DNA from 3 places in the Pseudomonas sp. 3B-A001-10F genome. Region 1 is predicted to be linked to each of the others. Evidence: riboswitches for the same ligand, from Rfam matches in the RefSeq annotation. Region 1 holds a riboswitch; each other region holds the start of a gene.
The links. Region 1 has a riboswitch for cobalamin ahead of AC0ZWN_RS01080 (TonB-dependent receptor plug domain-containing protein). Riboswitches for the same ligand answer to the same signal wherever they lie in the genome.
Positions count from the first base shown of each region.

Region 1 (4,858 bases):
CTGGCCGGGTACTGCCGCGCGATTACCGGTACGCCGAAATACTCGGCTTGGCGCTGACCGGCACCGGTGTCATCCAGATACGCCACGCCGACCAGCGCTGGCCCGGCACCCAGTGCGAGGACGAGATCGGCCGCATGCTGATTGAGCGCGACGATGCGCGAAGATTGATCGGCGCTCCATTCTTCGCCGCAATTGCGGTAACTGTCGGCGAGTACAGGCATTGAGCAGAGCAGGGCGCCAAGTACGTACAGAATCGATCTCATGTCTGCACCTTGATCAGCAAATCCGCAACCACTTCACCGCCCACCAGATGCCCCTCGACCAGCCGCTGCACATCTTCATGGCTGCGCACGCCATACCAGCAGCGCTCCGGATACACCGTTACAATCGGCCCCAGATTGCACGGAAACTGGCAGTGCGTACGCGTCAGCAAGACGCCATCCGGCGTCTCGATGCGATCGTGCGCGAGCAAATGCCGGCGCAGGGTTTTCCATAACTGCAAGGCGCCGCGCTGGGTGCAACGCGGGCCGGTGCAGAGGAATACATGGCGCGCATGCTCGGGCACATTTGACCAGTCCGGGTGCGTGTCGACGCCGTCGACGGTTTTGATTCCACTCATCAGAAGCGGTACGTGTAGCGCACTTCGGAGGTGAACGGCCGGCCGAGGTTGTCGACGTTGCTCGAACGGCTGGTGACGTAATCGCGGTCGAACAGGTTTTCCACCAGCAGGCTCACGCGGTGCTGATGAGCGTTGTCGAGGTAGCGATAAGCGTCGGCGTCGACCACGGAATAGTTACCGTACTCGACTTGCTTCGAGCTTTTGATGTCGCGGATATAGCGGATCGCACCGCCGGCGCCCCACAGACGGTTTTCCGATTCATAGCCAAGCCGCGAGCGGGCGAAGAAGCTCGGGATATCGTTGAGGGTTACACCGCTGCGCGATTCGGTGAGGTTGCGGGTCATGTCCGCTTGCAGGCTCCATTGATCGTTGAGCGCGAGTTTGGTGTCGGCCTCGAAACCGCGCATACGCACCTGGCCTTCACCGTTGACCCATTGAATGTCGTCGAGGGTGATCAAGTCGTCGATCTTGCGTTTGAACAGGGTCACGCTGGCGCTGAATTCGCGGTCGAGCAGAAAGCCTTTGTAGTCGACACCCAGCTCCGCATTGCGGCTTTTTTCCGGCTTCAGGTTGCGATTGCCGATCTCGTCGCCCGGTTCATTGACGAACAATTGCTCGGCGTTTGGCAGTTTGTAGGCGCTGCCGTACTGGCCGCGCACCGACCAATTGTCATTGAGGTCATACAGCGAAGTGAGCATGCCGACGGTGGCACCATCGCCACCGCTCATGGCTTCGTGACGCACACCGATGCTCGGGTGCCAGTCGGGCAGGGCGTCGATCTGCGGGCGCAGTTGCGTGTAGAAAGCGTGGGCTTCGGCCTTGTCGTTATCGATGATCAACACATCATCCTGGCCCTTGAACCACTGGTTGTCGGTGCCGAACACCAGTACATGATCGCCGGGCAATTCAGCCTTGCCTTCGGCCTGCACACCCCAATCGGTGAAGCCCCAATAGTCATTGTGGTTGATGACCTTGGTGCCGCCGCCGGCGACGTTGTTGACACGCGTGTAGCGGGTGTCCCAGTCGTTGATATGGCCTTTGACGAAGTAGCTCAGACGCTCGTTGATGTCCTGTTCGAACGTCGCCGTGGCGATCTGCTGCACGCGGTCGTTAGTGGTCTTGTGGTTGTCGACCGGGCGGGCGAAATCGAGGTTGGCGTCGGCGTATTGGTAAAACAGCTCCAGCCGCGAATCATCGCCGAATGACTGAATCGCCTTGCCGCCGAACGTGGTGACTTCGTAGGCGCGATCCTTGCCGGAATCGTTTTTCATGTCGCGGTTGCGATAGGGCTGGTAACCGTCGGAGACGTTGTGACTGACGTACGCCAACAAACCGAGGTCGCCGAAACCGTTAGTGAAGATATTCTCGACGCGGGCGTCTTCGGTGGTGCCGCCAAAGCTGTCGACGCCTAGATTCACTTCGCCGGCGGCTTTGCGCGATTGCGGGCTGCGGGTGACGATGTTGATCACACCGGACACGGCCTGGGTGCCGAACAACAGGCTCTGCCCACCCTTGAGCACTTCGATGCGTTCGATGGCGTTGGCCGGCAGAGTGTCCAGATAGAGGCCGCCGTACAGGCGATTGTTCAGGCGCACGCCGTCGAGCAGGATCAGCGTGTCGTCGTTGCGCCCGCCGAGCAGCGAATACGTGCCGTAGTCGAAAGGGCCGTTTTTCGGCGCCACATACAAGCCTGGAATGAACATCTGCATCACCCGGCTGACATCGGCGCTGGGGCCGGCGCGTTCGATCTGCTCGCGGCTGACGATTTCGACCTTGCTGCCGAATCTGGCCATCTCGGCGACGGTGGTGGATTCCACTGACGGTGCAGTAACGATTTGTTGATTGAGTTCCAGCGGCGCGTCGTCGGCCAGTAGCAGCGGGCTGAACAGGCAGCCAAGGAACAGGGTTGGAGCAGAAGTGTTGAAAGGTCGAATCATTGTCTTCTCGAAAAGGATCTTCGCAGAAGAGCATGCAAGAGAAGGCATCGCGCACAGCCAATACCGGCCCATGCCCGCCCACCGCAGGATTTTGCCAAACGAAATTCCAGGCCGGTCTCCGGGCTCGCGCGTATCGAGGTTTTCACCTTCCCATGGCCGTCTGGCCACAGTGGTGTATTGAAAACATCACGCGCATACCGTTGCGGGGGCAGCACCGGACTTGTTCGAAAAGAACGTACCGGTTTCCCGTTTCACCCCATGCACGGCGGCATGGGACACCTGAAACTGGCCGGCATCTGAACATTCGAGGAGCGTCTCGTCAATGCGGCAACCACCAGGGGAGCTATTGGATACGTTCCAGAGCGACAAATTGGCCACTCAACCACGCATAAAGCTGAGACACCGCCGGGGTGATCTGCTTGCGATGCGGGCACACCAGACTCAACGGTGAGGCATTGCCGGGAAAATCCTTCAGTAGCACGACCAGTCGCCCTGCGATCACGTCTGCACTGACGTCCAGCCAGGATTTGTTGGCGATGCCTTCGCCGCTCAACGCCCAGCGGCGCACGATGTCGGCGTCGTCGCTGAACATCGGTCCCGAGACCTGGATCGTTTCACTGCCCAAACTCCACTTGTCGTAGATCCGGCCGCCTTGCTGGTAGAGCAGGCAAGCGTGGTTGTGCAGATCATCCGGCGTTTGCGGGTATCCGTGGCGCTCCACGTATTCCGGTGCGGCGACCAGCACCCGCCGGTTCCACGGTGCCAGCGGCAGCGCCACGTAGTTGGCATCTTCATTCGAGCCGTATCGAATCGCCACGTCTACCGGGTCACGAAACAAGTCGGCCATCTGGTCCGACAGGGAAAAGCGCAAGGTCAGTTCCGGGTGCTGGCGGCGAAACAGTGTGAGCCACGGCAGCAAAATGTTGCGCCCCAGATCGGACGGCGCCGTCACTTGCAACACGCCGCGCAACGTGGCGTTTTCACCGCGCAGGTTTTCCTTGCCTTGCTTGAGCGCCTCCAGCACCGAGTGGGCAGTGGGCAAGTATTGCTCGCCCTCGGCGGTTAATCGCAGGCTGCGGGTGGTGCGCGCAAACAGGCGCACGTCCAGCTCACGCTCCAGACGCTTGATCGCCGCGGCAACCTGACCGGGCAATAAATCCGCCTCATGGGCGGCAGCTGTGAAGCTGCCCAGCGCGGCGCTGCGGGTGAACAAACCAAGATCATCGATGCGGATCATTTTCACTCCTGCAGTGAAAGTGTTGGCGCATTCTGCTGGTTTTTCTTTGTGCTTGGGAAGTCGAAGATGGCGCCAAGCGAGCACATCAGCTCTTCAGACAGCGAGTTTCCATGAAAGCCATCACCTTCACCCAACACGCTTTGCCCATTGAAGATCCGCAATCGTTGCAGGACATCGACCTTCCGGTGCCAACTCCCGGCCCCCGGGATTTGCTCGTAGAAGTTCGTGCGGTGTCGGTCAATCCGGTCGATACCAAAGTACGCGCCGGCACTTTCACCAAAGAACCGAAAATCCTCGGCTGGGATGCCGCCGGTATTGTCCGCGAGGTCGGGGCTGAAGTGACGCTGTTTCAGCCTGGCGACGAAGTGTTCTACGCAGGCTCCCTTGCCCGCACCGGCAGTTACAGCGAATTTCACCTGGTGGACGAGCGAATCGTCGGGCACAAACCGCGTTCTTTAAGTGCTGCGGATGCCGCGGCATTGCCGTTGACCTCGATCACCGCCTGGGAGCTGTTGTTTGACCGTCTTGGTGTCACCGAAGGTTCAGGGCAGGGCAAGTGCCTGTTGATCACGGGGGCAGCGGGCGGCGTCGGTTCGATGCTGGTGCAATTGGCCCGACAGTTGACGCGGCTGACCGTCATCGGCACCGCCTCGCGGCAGGAAACGGCTGACTGGGTCCGGCAATTGGGCGCGCATCACGTCATCGATCACAGTCAGCCGCTGCTCGCACAGTTGCAGGCACTGGGTATCGACGAGGTCAGCCATGTCGCCAGCCTGACCCATACCGAGGAGCATTTTGCGCAGCTGATCGAAGTGCTCCAACCACAAGGGCGTCTGGGCGTGATCGACGATCCTGAAAGCCTCGACGTGATGCCGCTCAAGCGCAAGTCGCTGTCGCTGCACTGGGAGCTGATGTTCACCCGTTCGCTGTACGAAACCCCGGACATGATTGAGCAGCATCACCTGCTCAATCGCGTCAGCGATCTGATTGACCAAGGCATTTTGAAAACGACTGTCGGTGAACATTTTGGCGCGATCAACGCGGCAAACATGCGCCGTGCCCATG
Region 1 is NZ_JBQYFW010000001.1:205,306-210,163, reverse strand. Features, by position in the region: gene AC0ZWN_RS01090 (ABC transporter substrate-binding protein) at 1-263, opposite strand, end outside; gene AC0ZWN_RS01085 ((2Fe-2S) ferredoxin domain-containing protein) at 260-619, opposite strand; gene AC0ZWN_RS01080 (TonB-dependent receptor plug domain-containing protein) at 619-2,556, opposite strand; cobalamin riboswitch at 2,649-2,854, opposite strand; gene AC0ZWN_RS01075 (LysR family transcriptional regulator) at 2,900-3,793, opposite strand; gene AC0ZWN_RS01070 (zinc-binding alcohol dehydrogenase family protein) at 3,904-4,858, shown strand, end outside.

Region 2 (4,858 bases), 170 kb from region 1:
GGCAACGCACTGGGCCTGACCTATGAGCAATACAAGGCGTTGCCGTCGGATCGACTGGCGGAAGAGCGTGCGCGAATCGGCAAAATGTTCGCCCCTTCGCGCCCGCACTACCTGATCGACACCATCGCCGAGCTGCCCGAAGTGATCGACGACATCAATGCGCGCCTGGCCCGGGGCGAAACTCCGCAGTCCTGCTAATTGATCGTCCGCACCCCGCGCTGATCGTTCCCACGCTCTGCGTGGGAATGCAGCCCGTGACGCTCCGCGTCACTGGACGCAGAGCGTCCCTAGAGGCATTCCCACGCAGAGCGTGGGAACGATCAACAGCCAGATCGCGGGCAAAAAAAAGCTGCCACGAATGGCAGCAAAAACTTTAAGAACACGCGATGTATTGACCGCAGCATAGACGCCGGATAATGACAGTGTCATGACAGCCGAAAATTCATTCAACCGCCCCGCCCCCGTCATCAGGATGTCATCAAGATCACGGCAGAATCCTCGCAAACCGTCTTGAGCCTCGCGACGGATGCTCTGCAAGGATTCCCATGAAAGACGACGCCTCGCTGTTTGCCGCCATCGACCTGGGTTCGAACGCCTTTCGCCTGATGATCGGCCAGTCGGTGCGCAGCCGCAAAGGCTTGCAGATTCAGGAAGTGAAAACCCTGCGCGAACCGGTGCGCCTCGCCGAGGGCTTTGACGGTGGTGCGCTGGATGCACTGGCACTGGATCGCGGCTGGCAGGCGTTGGCGCGGTTCGGCAAGAAGCTGCGCGGTTTCGAGGCCGGCCGGGTTCGTGCGGTGGCCACCAGCGCGGTGCGTGAAGCGGACAACGCGCAACTTTTTCTGGCCAGTGCCGAGCGGCATCTGGGCTTTCCCATCGACGTCATTTGCGGCCATGAAGAGGCGCGGCTGGTCTACGCCGGCGTAACTCACGCCTTGCCCAGCGCCGACGACCTGCGCCTGGTGGTCGACATCGGCGGTGGTTCCACTGAGCTGATCCTCGGCCAGGGCTCACAACCCTTGTTAACCGAAAGCATCGCCATCGGCAGCGGCACCTTGAGCACGCGATTCTTTCGCGGCGGCGATGTGTCCGCCGGCGCGCTACAGGAGGCTGAACGCTTCGCCATCCTGCAGTTTGAAAAAGTTGCCCGGCGCTACCGTGCTCAGGGCTGGCAGCAAACCATCGGCTCTTCCGGCACCGCGCGCATGCTCGCCAAAGTACTCAAGACCAATCGCCTCAACGACTTCGGCCAGGACGGCATCACCTACGGCGGCCTGCTGCGCCTGTCGCTGCTGTTGTTGAAGGTAAACAACGTGCAACAGCTCAAGCTCGCAGGCCTGCAACCACACCGCCAGAGCATTCTGCCCGGCGGTCTGGTGTTAATGCTGGCGGCATTCAAAGTGTTCGGTATCGCGCAAATGCTGCCGTCGGAACCGGGCCTGCGTCTGGGCGTATTGCACGGTTTGATGAGCCAACACTAATCCTCGCCACGGCAGATTCGTCTCCCCTTCAGCGGCTCGATCGACTACCATGCCGCCGTCGGTTCCCGAACGGGACTAATAGGGAATCCGAGGTGCTTGCACAGCACTGATCGGAACTGCCCCCGCAACTGTAGGTGCCGAGCCTGCTCCACGACTGCCACTGGGTGAATCCCGGGAAGGCCGGAGCCAGGCGATGACGCATCAGTCAGGAGACCTGCCGGCACAGTGATTACTAACCGGCGGGGTGTCCGGGAAGGACATCGTGCCGTGCGCGTCTTCGTTGGCTGCCCGGCCTTGCGCTGTTTTCCTGACCGCGTTCGATGGTGTGTTTCCAGACCGTACTCTCCCGCTCCCCGTACGGTTCCCCTGGAGACTGCCCCATGCTGCTGCCCCGCGTTGCCACCCTCATTACCGGCCTGAGCCTTGGCGCCTTGGCGCAGGCGGCACCGACTGTCTATCCACTGACGGTCGAGAACTGCGGCAGCACCCTGACCTTCCAGCACGCACCGACGCGCACCGTGACCATCGGCCAGGCCGGCACGGAGATGCTCTACGCCATGGGCCTGGGCGACAAAGTCGTCGGCACCTCACTGTGGTTCAACAATGTGCTGGCCAAATACAAAGCGCAGGATGACAAGATCGAGCGTCTGGCTGACAACGAGCCGAGTTTCGAGTCGGTAATCGGCAAGCGTCCGGAACTGGTCGCCGTGGAACTGGAATGGATGGTCGGCCCGCAAGGCGCGGTGGGCACGCGCGAGCAGTTTCATGAACTGAAGATTCCAACGTACCTGCTGCCTTCCGATTGCGAAGCCAAGGACAACCTCGTCGGCGCCGATGGCACGCGACTGGCGCCGTTTCGCATCGAGACGATTTACAAAAGCGTGAGCCAACTGGCGCAGATCTTCGATGTTCAAGAGCGTGGCCAGCAGCTCAACGACGAACTCAAGGCCAGCCTCGCCAAATCGATTGCCACCGCCCAAGGCAAACAACTCAAGGACGCCAGCGCGCTGGTGTGGTTCTCCAGCGCACAAATGGACATCGAGCCGTTCGTAGCCGGGCACAAAGGCGTTCCCGATTTCATGCTCAGCACCCTCGGCGTGCGCAACGTGGTGGCGTCCGATGAGGAGTGGCCAACCGTCGGTTGGGAAACCATCGCCAAGGCCAATCCGACCTTCCTGGTCATCGCGCGCATGGATCGTCGACGTTTCCCCGCCGACGACTATGAAAAGAAACTCGCCTTCCTGCGCAGCGATCCGGTGACACGCAACATGGACGCGGTGAAACACAACCGCATCATCATTCTTGATGCCATGGCCATGCAGGCGAGCCTGCGCATGTTCGAGGGCATCGAACAATTGGCCACGGCCATCAACGGCAATGACCTGTCGCAATGAGTGCCAGTCTGATCCGTACGCTGCTGGCCTTGGTGACACTGTTGATTGCAGTGGTCGCTGGTGTGGCCATCGGCGAAACCTCGATTGAACCGGGCGTGGTCGTGCAAGTGCTGGCGAACAAATTGTGGGGCGCCGGGTACGCGCTGGATCCTATCGACGAAGGCATCGTCTGGAACTATCGCCTGACCCGCGCACTGGTCGCGGCTGCATGCGGTGCCGGTCTGGCGACGTGCGGGGTGATTTTGCAGTCGCTGTTGCGCAACCCGCTGGCCGATCCTTATCTGCTGGGGATTTCTGCCGGAGCCTCGACCGGAGCGGTGATGGTGGCGTTGCTCGGTGTTGGCGCCGGGATCATCTCGCTGTCAGTCGGTGCCTTCGCCGGCGCGGTCACGGCGTTCGTGCTGGTGATTGTACTGGCGCGAGTCAGCGGTTCGGCCAGCGGCACCGGGCAGATCATTCTTGCCGGGATCGCCGGCTCGCAGCTGTTCAACGCGCTCACGGCGTTTTTGATCACCCGCTCGGCCAGCTCTGAACAGGCGCGCGGCATCATGTTCTGGCTGTTGGGCAATCTCGGCGGCGTGCGCTGGCCTTCGGTGTGGCTGGCGGTGCCGGTGGCCGTGTTGGGGTTGGTTGTGTGTCTGTGGCATCGGCGGGCGCTGGATGCGTTTACCTTTGGTGCGGATTCGGCGGCATCCCTCGGCATTCCGGTGCGACGTGTGCAGATTCTGCTGATTGGCTGCGCGGCACTGGTGACGGCGGTGATGGTGTCGATTGTCGGTTCGATCGGTTTTGTCGGGTTGGTGATTCCCCACGCCGCGCGGCTGTTGCTCGGCACCGGGCATGCGCGCTTGTTGCCGGCCAGTGCGTTGGGCGGCGCAGTGTTTCTGATTGCCGCTGATGTGCTGTCGCGCACGTTGATCAAGGGCCAGGTGATTCCGGTCGGGGTGATTACCGCGCTGGTCGGCGCGCCGGTGTTCGCCTTGATTCTGGTCGGCCGCAGGTCCGCTCGATGAATAGTGTTTTGAGTTGTTCTGGTCTGAGCTTCAGAGTGCGCGGCGCCGAGTTGCTCAGCGGTGTCAGCCTTGAAGTTCAGCGCGGCGAAACCCTCGGCATCGTCGGGCCGAATGGATCCGGCAAATCCACCCTGCTCAAACTGCTGGCCGGGCTGCGTGAACCGAGCGCTGGCGAGGTGCTGCTCGAAGGTCAGCACCTGGGCAAAATGGCCCGGCGCAGCATTGCGCAAAAGCTTGCGGTGGTCGAGCAACAGGCCGACACCGACGACGGCATTCGCGTGTTCGATGCGGTGGCGCTGGGGCGTACGCCTTGGCTGTCGGCGCTGCAACCGTGGTCCGCGGCCGACGACGCCATTGTTCAGCAGGCGTTGACTGACGTCGACGCGATGCACCTGCGCACCCGTCTCTGGCGCAGCCTGTCCGGCGGCGAGCGGCAGCGGGTGCACATTGCTCGGGCATTGGCGCAGCGACCGCAAATCCTGTTGCTGGACGAACCGGCCAACCACCTCGACATTCAGCATCAGCTGACCATTCTCAACGTGGTGCAGGCGTTGCCGGTGACCACGCTGATCGCCTTGCATGATCTTAATCAGGCGTTGAAATGCGATCGTCTGGCGGTGCTGGAGCGCGGGCGACTGGTGGCGCTGGGCGAACCGTTGGCGGTGCTGACACCGCAGCGATTACAGGAGACGTTCGGGGTCAGGGCGCACTATCTGACGGACCCGTTCGATGGGGCGCAGATTCTCAGATTTCACTCATGAGATTGTGCATGTGCGTGGTCTGCCATACCGGGTCAGCGTCGACGTCAATAATCTCGAAACCCTGCCGCTGCCAAAACTCGATGGCGCCCGGCAGAAATGGATGGGTGTGCAGGTAAATCACCTCGACGCCGTCGGCGAGTGCCAGCTCTTTGAGTAATCGGTACAACGTCGCGGCCAACCCGGAACGCCGTTGTGAAGGCACGACGAAC
Region 2 is NZ_JBQYFW010000001.1:373,056-377,913, forward strand. Features, by position in the region: gene phnX (phosphonoacetaldehyde hydrolase) at 1-198, shown strand, start outside; gene AC0ZWN_RS01840 (hypothetical protein) at 268-537, opposite strand; gene AC0ZWN_RS01845 (Ppx/GppA family phosphatase) at 546-1,481, shown strand; cobalamin riboswitch at 1,524-1,717, shown strand; gene AC0ZWN_RS01850 (ABC transporter substrate-binding protein) at 1,862-2,875, shown strand; gene AC0ZWN_RS01855 (FecCD family ABC transporter permease) at 2,884-3,888, shown strand; gene AC0ZWN_RS01860 (ABC transporter ATP-binding protein) at 3,885-4,649, shown strand; gene AC0ZWN_RS01865 (GNAT family N-acetyltransferase) at 4,633-4,858, opposite strand, start outside.
Region 2: linked by a shared signal. The riboswitch ahead of AC0ZWN_RS01850 (ABC transporter substrate-binding protein) and the one ahead of AC0ZWN_RS01080 (TonB-dependent receptor plug domain-containing protein) in region 1 are both predicted to bind cobalamin.

Region 3 (4,858 bases), on a different contig from region 1:
GCGGACATCCTGGGTTCGATCACCGATCTGGCCAGACATTTCCAAGCGGTCGAGTTCGAGATCGGCGAAGACGCCGAAAAAACCTTCTGGTCGCTGAGCGCCGAAGACCGCTCTGAGCTTGCCGGGAAAATCCGCAGCTTCGCCGAACACAATGGCATCACGCTGACCGTCCACGCCGGATGGTGGGGTCGCCAGTACAACCTGTGCTCCCCGGATTTGACCGAACGTGCCCAAGCGGTGGACTGCCTGAGTGCCGCCGTGGAGTTTTCCCACGAGGCCGGCGCCACCAGCGTCACTTTTCATCCCGGCTACAAAGATCAACTGGAAAACGGCGAACTGCTGGACAACCTGATAGTAGCGATCAACCAGGTGACCAAGCGCTGCAACACCGATGGCATCGCCCTGTGCCTGGAGAACATGGGCGGTCAGCGGCCGAAATTCCCGGTCTTCACCGTCGAGGAACACCTGCGCTTTCACAAGGAGACCGGGTGCTTCGTGACCATCGACGTGACGCATCTGTGCTCACTGCTGCCGTATGGTGAAAGCCTGTTCAAAGCCATTGCCGATCTGGCGCCGGTTACCCGGCATCTGCACATTGCCGACCTCAACAACACCCACCATCAACATCTGCCGATTGGCGAAGGCAACTTGCGCCTGAGCGATGTGCTCAATCGCTTCGCGGTCAACGGCTATCGGGGTGTGGCCGTGGTGGAAGAGTTCATTCCGCGCTTCTCCACCGAGTACTACCTGGAAAAAGCCCTGGCCTACAAGAACGGCGTAGAGCAATTGCTGGCCGGCTCGCGGCACAGCACTCATGCTGGTTGAGTCGAACCTGGCAAAACCGGCGTCGCGCAGCGAGATCGCGACCGGTATCCGCGATGCGCTACCGTTCGTCTTCTCGCTGCTGCTGACCTTCACCCTGATCGGCATGCTCGGGCGCCGCCATGGTCTGGATCTTCCGGCCATGGTGGTTTTCAGCGGTACGGTAATGGCCTCGCCGTTGCAACTGACGCTGCTGGAAACCCCCGCGCACCTGCTTAACGCCTTTGGCGTGCTGGTCTCGGCGCTGAGTATCAACTTGCGTTTTCTGGTCTTCACACTGAGCCTGAAATCCAGCCTCCAGGGCCCGGTCAAAGCGTTCGTCCCCGCCCTGGCGGTGATGGCAAATGCGGCTTTCACGTTGATGTCGATCCGCAAGGATCAGCAACCGATCAGCCGCCCGTATGCCAACACCGTGTGCTTTCTGCTGTACGCCGCCGCCCTGCTTGGCACCGTGGTCGGGTACTGTTTCGCCAGCGTGGCCGACAACGCAGTGATGGATCACGTCAGTGTAGTAATCGCGATTTTCATCAGCGCTTCGCTTGGCAAGATGGCCCGCGACCGTCACAGCTTCCATGCGCAATGGATTGCCGGCCTGGCCACCGCCGCGAGCTTGCTGTGGCTGGGCGAGGTCAGCTTGCTGCTGGTGCTCGCCATCACCGTTCTGACGAGCTATGTCCATGATTGAACCTGGTACTTTCTGGCTGTACGTACTGATTTGCGCGCTGGTTTCGATCGTCTGCCGCTTGCTGCCGCTGGCCGTCGATGTCGAACGGCTTTCGGTAACTGCCCGCGCTTTCATCGATCGTCTGGGAAAATACACATCGGTGGCGATGCTCGTCAGCCTGCTGGCGGTCTCACTCTATCCTTTGGCCAGCCAGCACCTGGCGGCCATGCCATGGATCCTCCCGGTGGCGTTGGCGTGGCTGCTGAGCCTGACGCGAATCAAATCCTATTATGCGTTCCTGATGGCGCTGGGGGTGTACGTCCTGCTGATCATGCGCTAGGCGCCGATTGACTCAAATCCCCCGCCCATGCTCTCCTACACAACTTGTTACGGGTGCCCTTCACAGGGTGAAACGGGAAACCGGTGAATCATGTGCTTTACTCAAGCCCATGTCAGTCCGGTGCTGCCCCCGCAACGGTAAGCGAGCGAAGCGTCAAAACCACTGTGCCGATACGGTATGGGAAGGTGACGCTTGCAGGTCGGCCTGACGCCAACCCCTCGTGAGCCCGGAGACCGGCCCGCAACACACAGCCCGCATTTGCGCGGCGCTGCACATAACAAACCCGCGGTGGGCGGGCGCTGTTCGAACCTCTGCGAGCCTGACCCGCAGGGGTTTTCATGCGCTCTATTCACCCGCTGACACTCCAGAGGGAAGCGCCATGTCGATCATCAGCAGCACCGGCAGCAACACGGACAAAATCGCCAGCACCACCACCCTGAGCCAACGCCTGACCGCCGCGATCTTTGCATCGATCCTCGGCGCCAGTCTGGTTTACTTTGCCGGCTTCTCGCACATCGAAGCGGTGCACAACGCCGCCCACGATACCCGCCACAGCGCCGCGTTCCCGTGCCATTGAGACCTGCCGACATGATCAAGCGTATCGCGCAAACTGCAGGATTCTCTGGTCTGCTGGCCGCCCTGCTCCTCACTCTGCTGCAAAGCTTCTGGGTTTCGCCGCTGATTCTGCAGGCGGAAACCTTCGAGAAGTCCGAGCCGGTGGCGGTTCACGAACATGCCGCTGGCGTGGCTGCGCACACCCATGATGCCGAGGCCTGGGAGCCGGAAGACGGCTGGCAACGCGTAGTCTCGACCACTGGCGGTAATCTGGTCGTAGCCGTCGGTTTCGCCCTGATGCTCGCCGGCCTCTACACCCTGCGCGCGCCGACCAAAACTTCGCAGGGCCTGCTCTGGGGCCTGGCCGGTTACGCGACGTTCGTGCTTGCTCCGACCTTGGGCCTGCCACCAGAACTGCCGGGCACCGCTGCGGCCGATCTGGCTTCGCGGCAGACGTGGTGGATCGGCACGGCCGCTTCGACGGCTGTAGGTCTGTCGCTGATCGCGTTCAGCCGTCACTGGCTTATGAAGGTCCTCGGTGTGGCCATCCTCGCTGTGCCCCACGTGATCGGCGCACCGCAACCGGAAGTGCATTCGATGCTCGCCCCCGAAGCACTCGAAGCTCAGTTCAAAATCGCTTCGCAGTTGACCAACGTGGCGTTCTGGCTGGCCCTGGGCCTGATCAGCGCCTGGTTGTTCCGCCGCAAAAGCGCTGGTCAATACCACGCATGACCGATGACCGCGCAGCGCCGACCTTCGTGGTCGGCCTGGGCTGCCAGCGCGGCTGCCCGGCCAGCACGCTGCGCGCGTTACTCGATCAAGCGTTACAGGCGCATCGCATTGAGCTTGAGGCGGTGAAAGCGTTGGCCAGTATCGACTTGAAGCGCGACGAGCCGGGCCTGCAAGAACTTGCTGCACAATTGGCTCTGCCCCTGTTGTACTTCAGCAGTGACGAACTGGCCAGCTACCAACAGCGGCTCAGTCACCATTCACAGATTGCTTACGAACGCACCGGTTGCTACGGCGTCGCCGAAAGTGCCGCGCTTGCGCTCGCTGAACAGCTGATTCAAGCGCCGGCAAAACTGCTGATCTCCCGGCAAAAATACGCTCAGGCCACGCTGGCATTGGCCGGCGCGGCGTAAAATCCCGATAATCCCCGCCATTGATCATGAGCGTTGTTCATCTGCAACGCAGTCGTGCCCTCTTTTACTCAGGATTCAACGATGACCGTCTACTTCATCGGCGCCGGCCCCGGCGACCCGGAATTGATCACTGTCAAAGGCCAGCGGCTGATTCGCAGTTGCCCGGTGATTATCTACGCAGGTTCGCTAGTGCCGGCGGCGGTACTCGACGGCCATCAAGCCGAAACGGTGGTGAACAGCGCCGAACTGCATCTGGAACAGATCATCGAATTGATCAAGACCGCGCATGCCAAGGGTCAGGATGTGGCGCGGGTGCATTCCGGCGATCCGAGTCTGTATGGCGCGATTGGCGAGCAGATCCGTTATCTGCGTGAGCTGGATATTCCGTTCGAGATCATTCCCGGCGTGACGGCCACCGCAGCCTGTGCGGCGCTGCTTGGCGCGGAATTGACGCTGCCGGACGTGTCGCAAAGTGTGATTCTGACTCGCTATGCCGACAAAACCGCGATGCCGGCAGGCGAAGAGCTTGGCAGTCTGGCGCAGCATGGCGCGACCATGGCGATTCATCTGGGCGTTAACCATTTGCCGAAGATTCTGGTGGAACTGCTGCCGCATTACGGCGCGGATTGCCCGATTGCGGTGATTCACCGGGCGACGTGGCCTGATCAGGATTGGGTGGTGGGGACGCTGGCGGATATTGCCGAAAAGGTTGAGGCCAAAGGGTTTCGGCGTACGGCGTTGATTCTGGTGGGTCGGGTGTTGGGCAGTGAGGTGTTCAGCGAGTCATCGTTGTATCGCGCCGGGCATGCGCATCTCTATCGCCCATGAAGCCGCCTTCGCGAGCAAGCTCGCTCCCACATTTGGAATGCGATCAAATGTGGGAGCGAGCTTGCTCGCGAAGGCGTCGGTACATTTCACCCATAAAAAAACGGCGCTCACGGGGCGCCGTTTTTCATGTCCGCAGCGAACACCTTAGTAGTAGGCGTTTTCTTTCTGCGTGTGGTCGGTCACGTCGCGAACGCCTTTCAGCTCCGGAATACGCTCGAGCAAGGTGCGCTCGATGCCTTCCTTCAAGGTTACGTCCGCCTGGCCGCAGCCCTGGCAACCGCCACCGAACTGCAAAACGGCGATGCCGTCTTCAACCACATCGATCAGGCTGACCTGACCGCCGTGGCTGGCCAGCCCCGGGTTGATTTCGGTTTGCAGGTAATAGTTGATGCGCTCGTTCACCGGGCTGTCGGCGTTGACCATCGGTACTTTGGCGTTCGGCGCCTTGATGGTCAGCTGGCCGCCCATGCGGTCGGTGGCGTAGTCGACAACGGCGTCATCGAGAAA
Region 3 is NZ_JBQYFW010000005.1:225,903-230,760, forward strand. Features, by position in the region: gene AC0ZWN_RS07825 (sugar phosphate isomerase/epimerase family protein) at 1-825, shown strand, start outside; gene AC0ZWN_RS07830 (AzlC family ABC transporter permease) at 815-1,507, shown strand; gene AC0ZWN_RS07835 (hypothetical protein) at 1,500-1,826, shown strand; cobalamin riboswitch at 1,861-2,082, shown strand; gene AC0ZWN_RS07840 (CbtB domain-containing protein) at 2,206-2,403, shown strand; gene AC0ZWN_RS07845 (CbtA family protein) at 2,415-3,113, shown strand; gene AC0ZWN_RS07850 (cobalamin biosynthesis protein) at 3,110-3,523, shown strand; gene cobM (precorrin-4 C(11)-methyltransferase) at 3,605-4,351, shown strand; gene nfuA (Fe-S biogenesis protein NfuA) at 4,496-4,858, opposite strand, start outside.
Region 3: linked by a shared signal. The riboswitch ahead of AC0ZWN_RS07840 (CbtB domain-containing protein) and the one ahead of AC0ZWN_RS01080 (TonB-dependent receptor plug domain-containing protein) in region 1 are both predicted to bind cobalamin.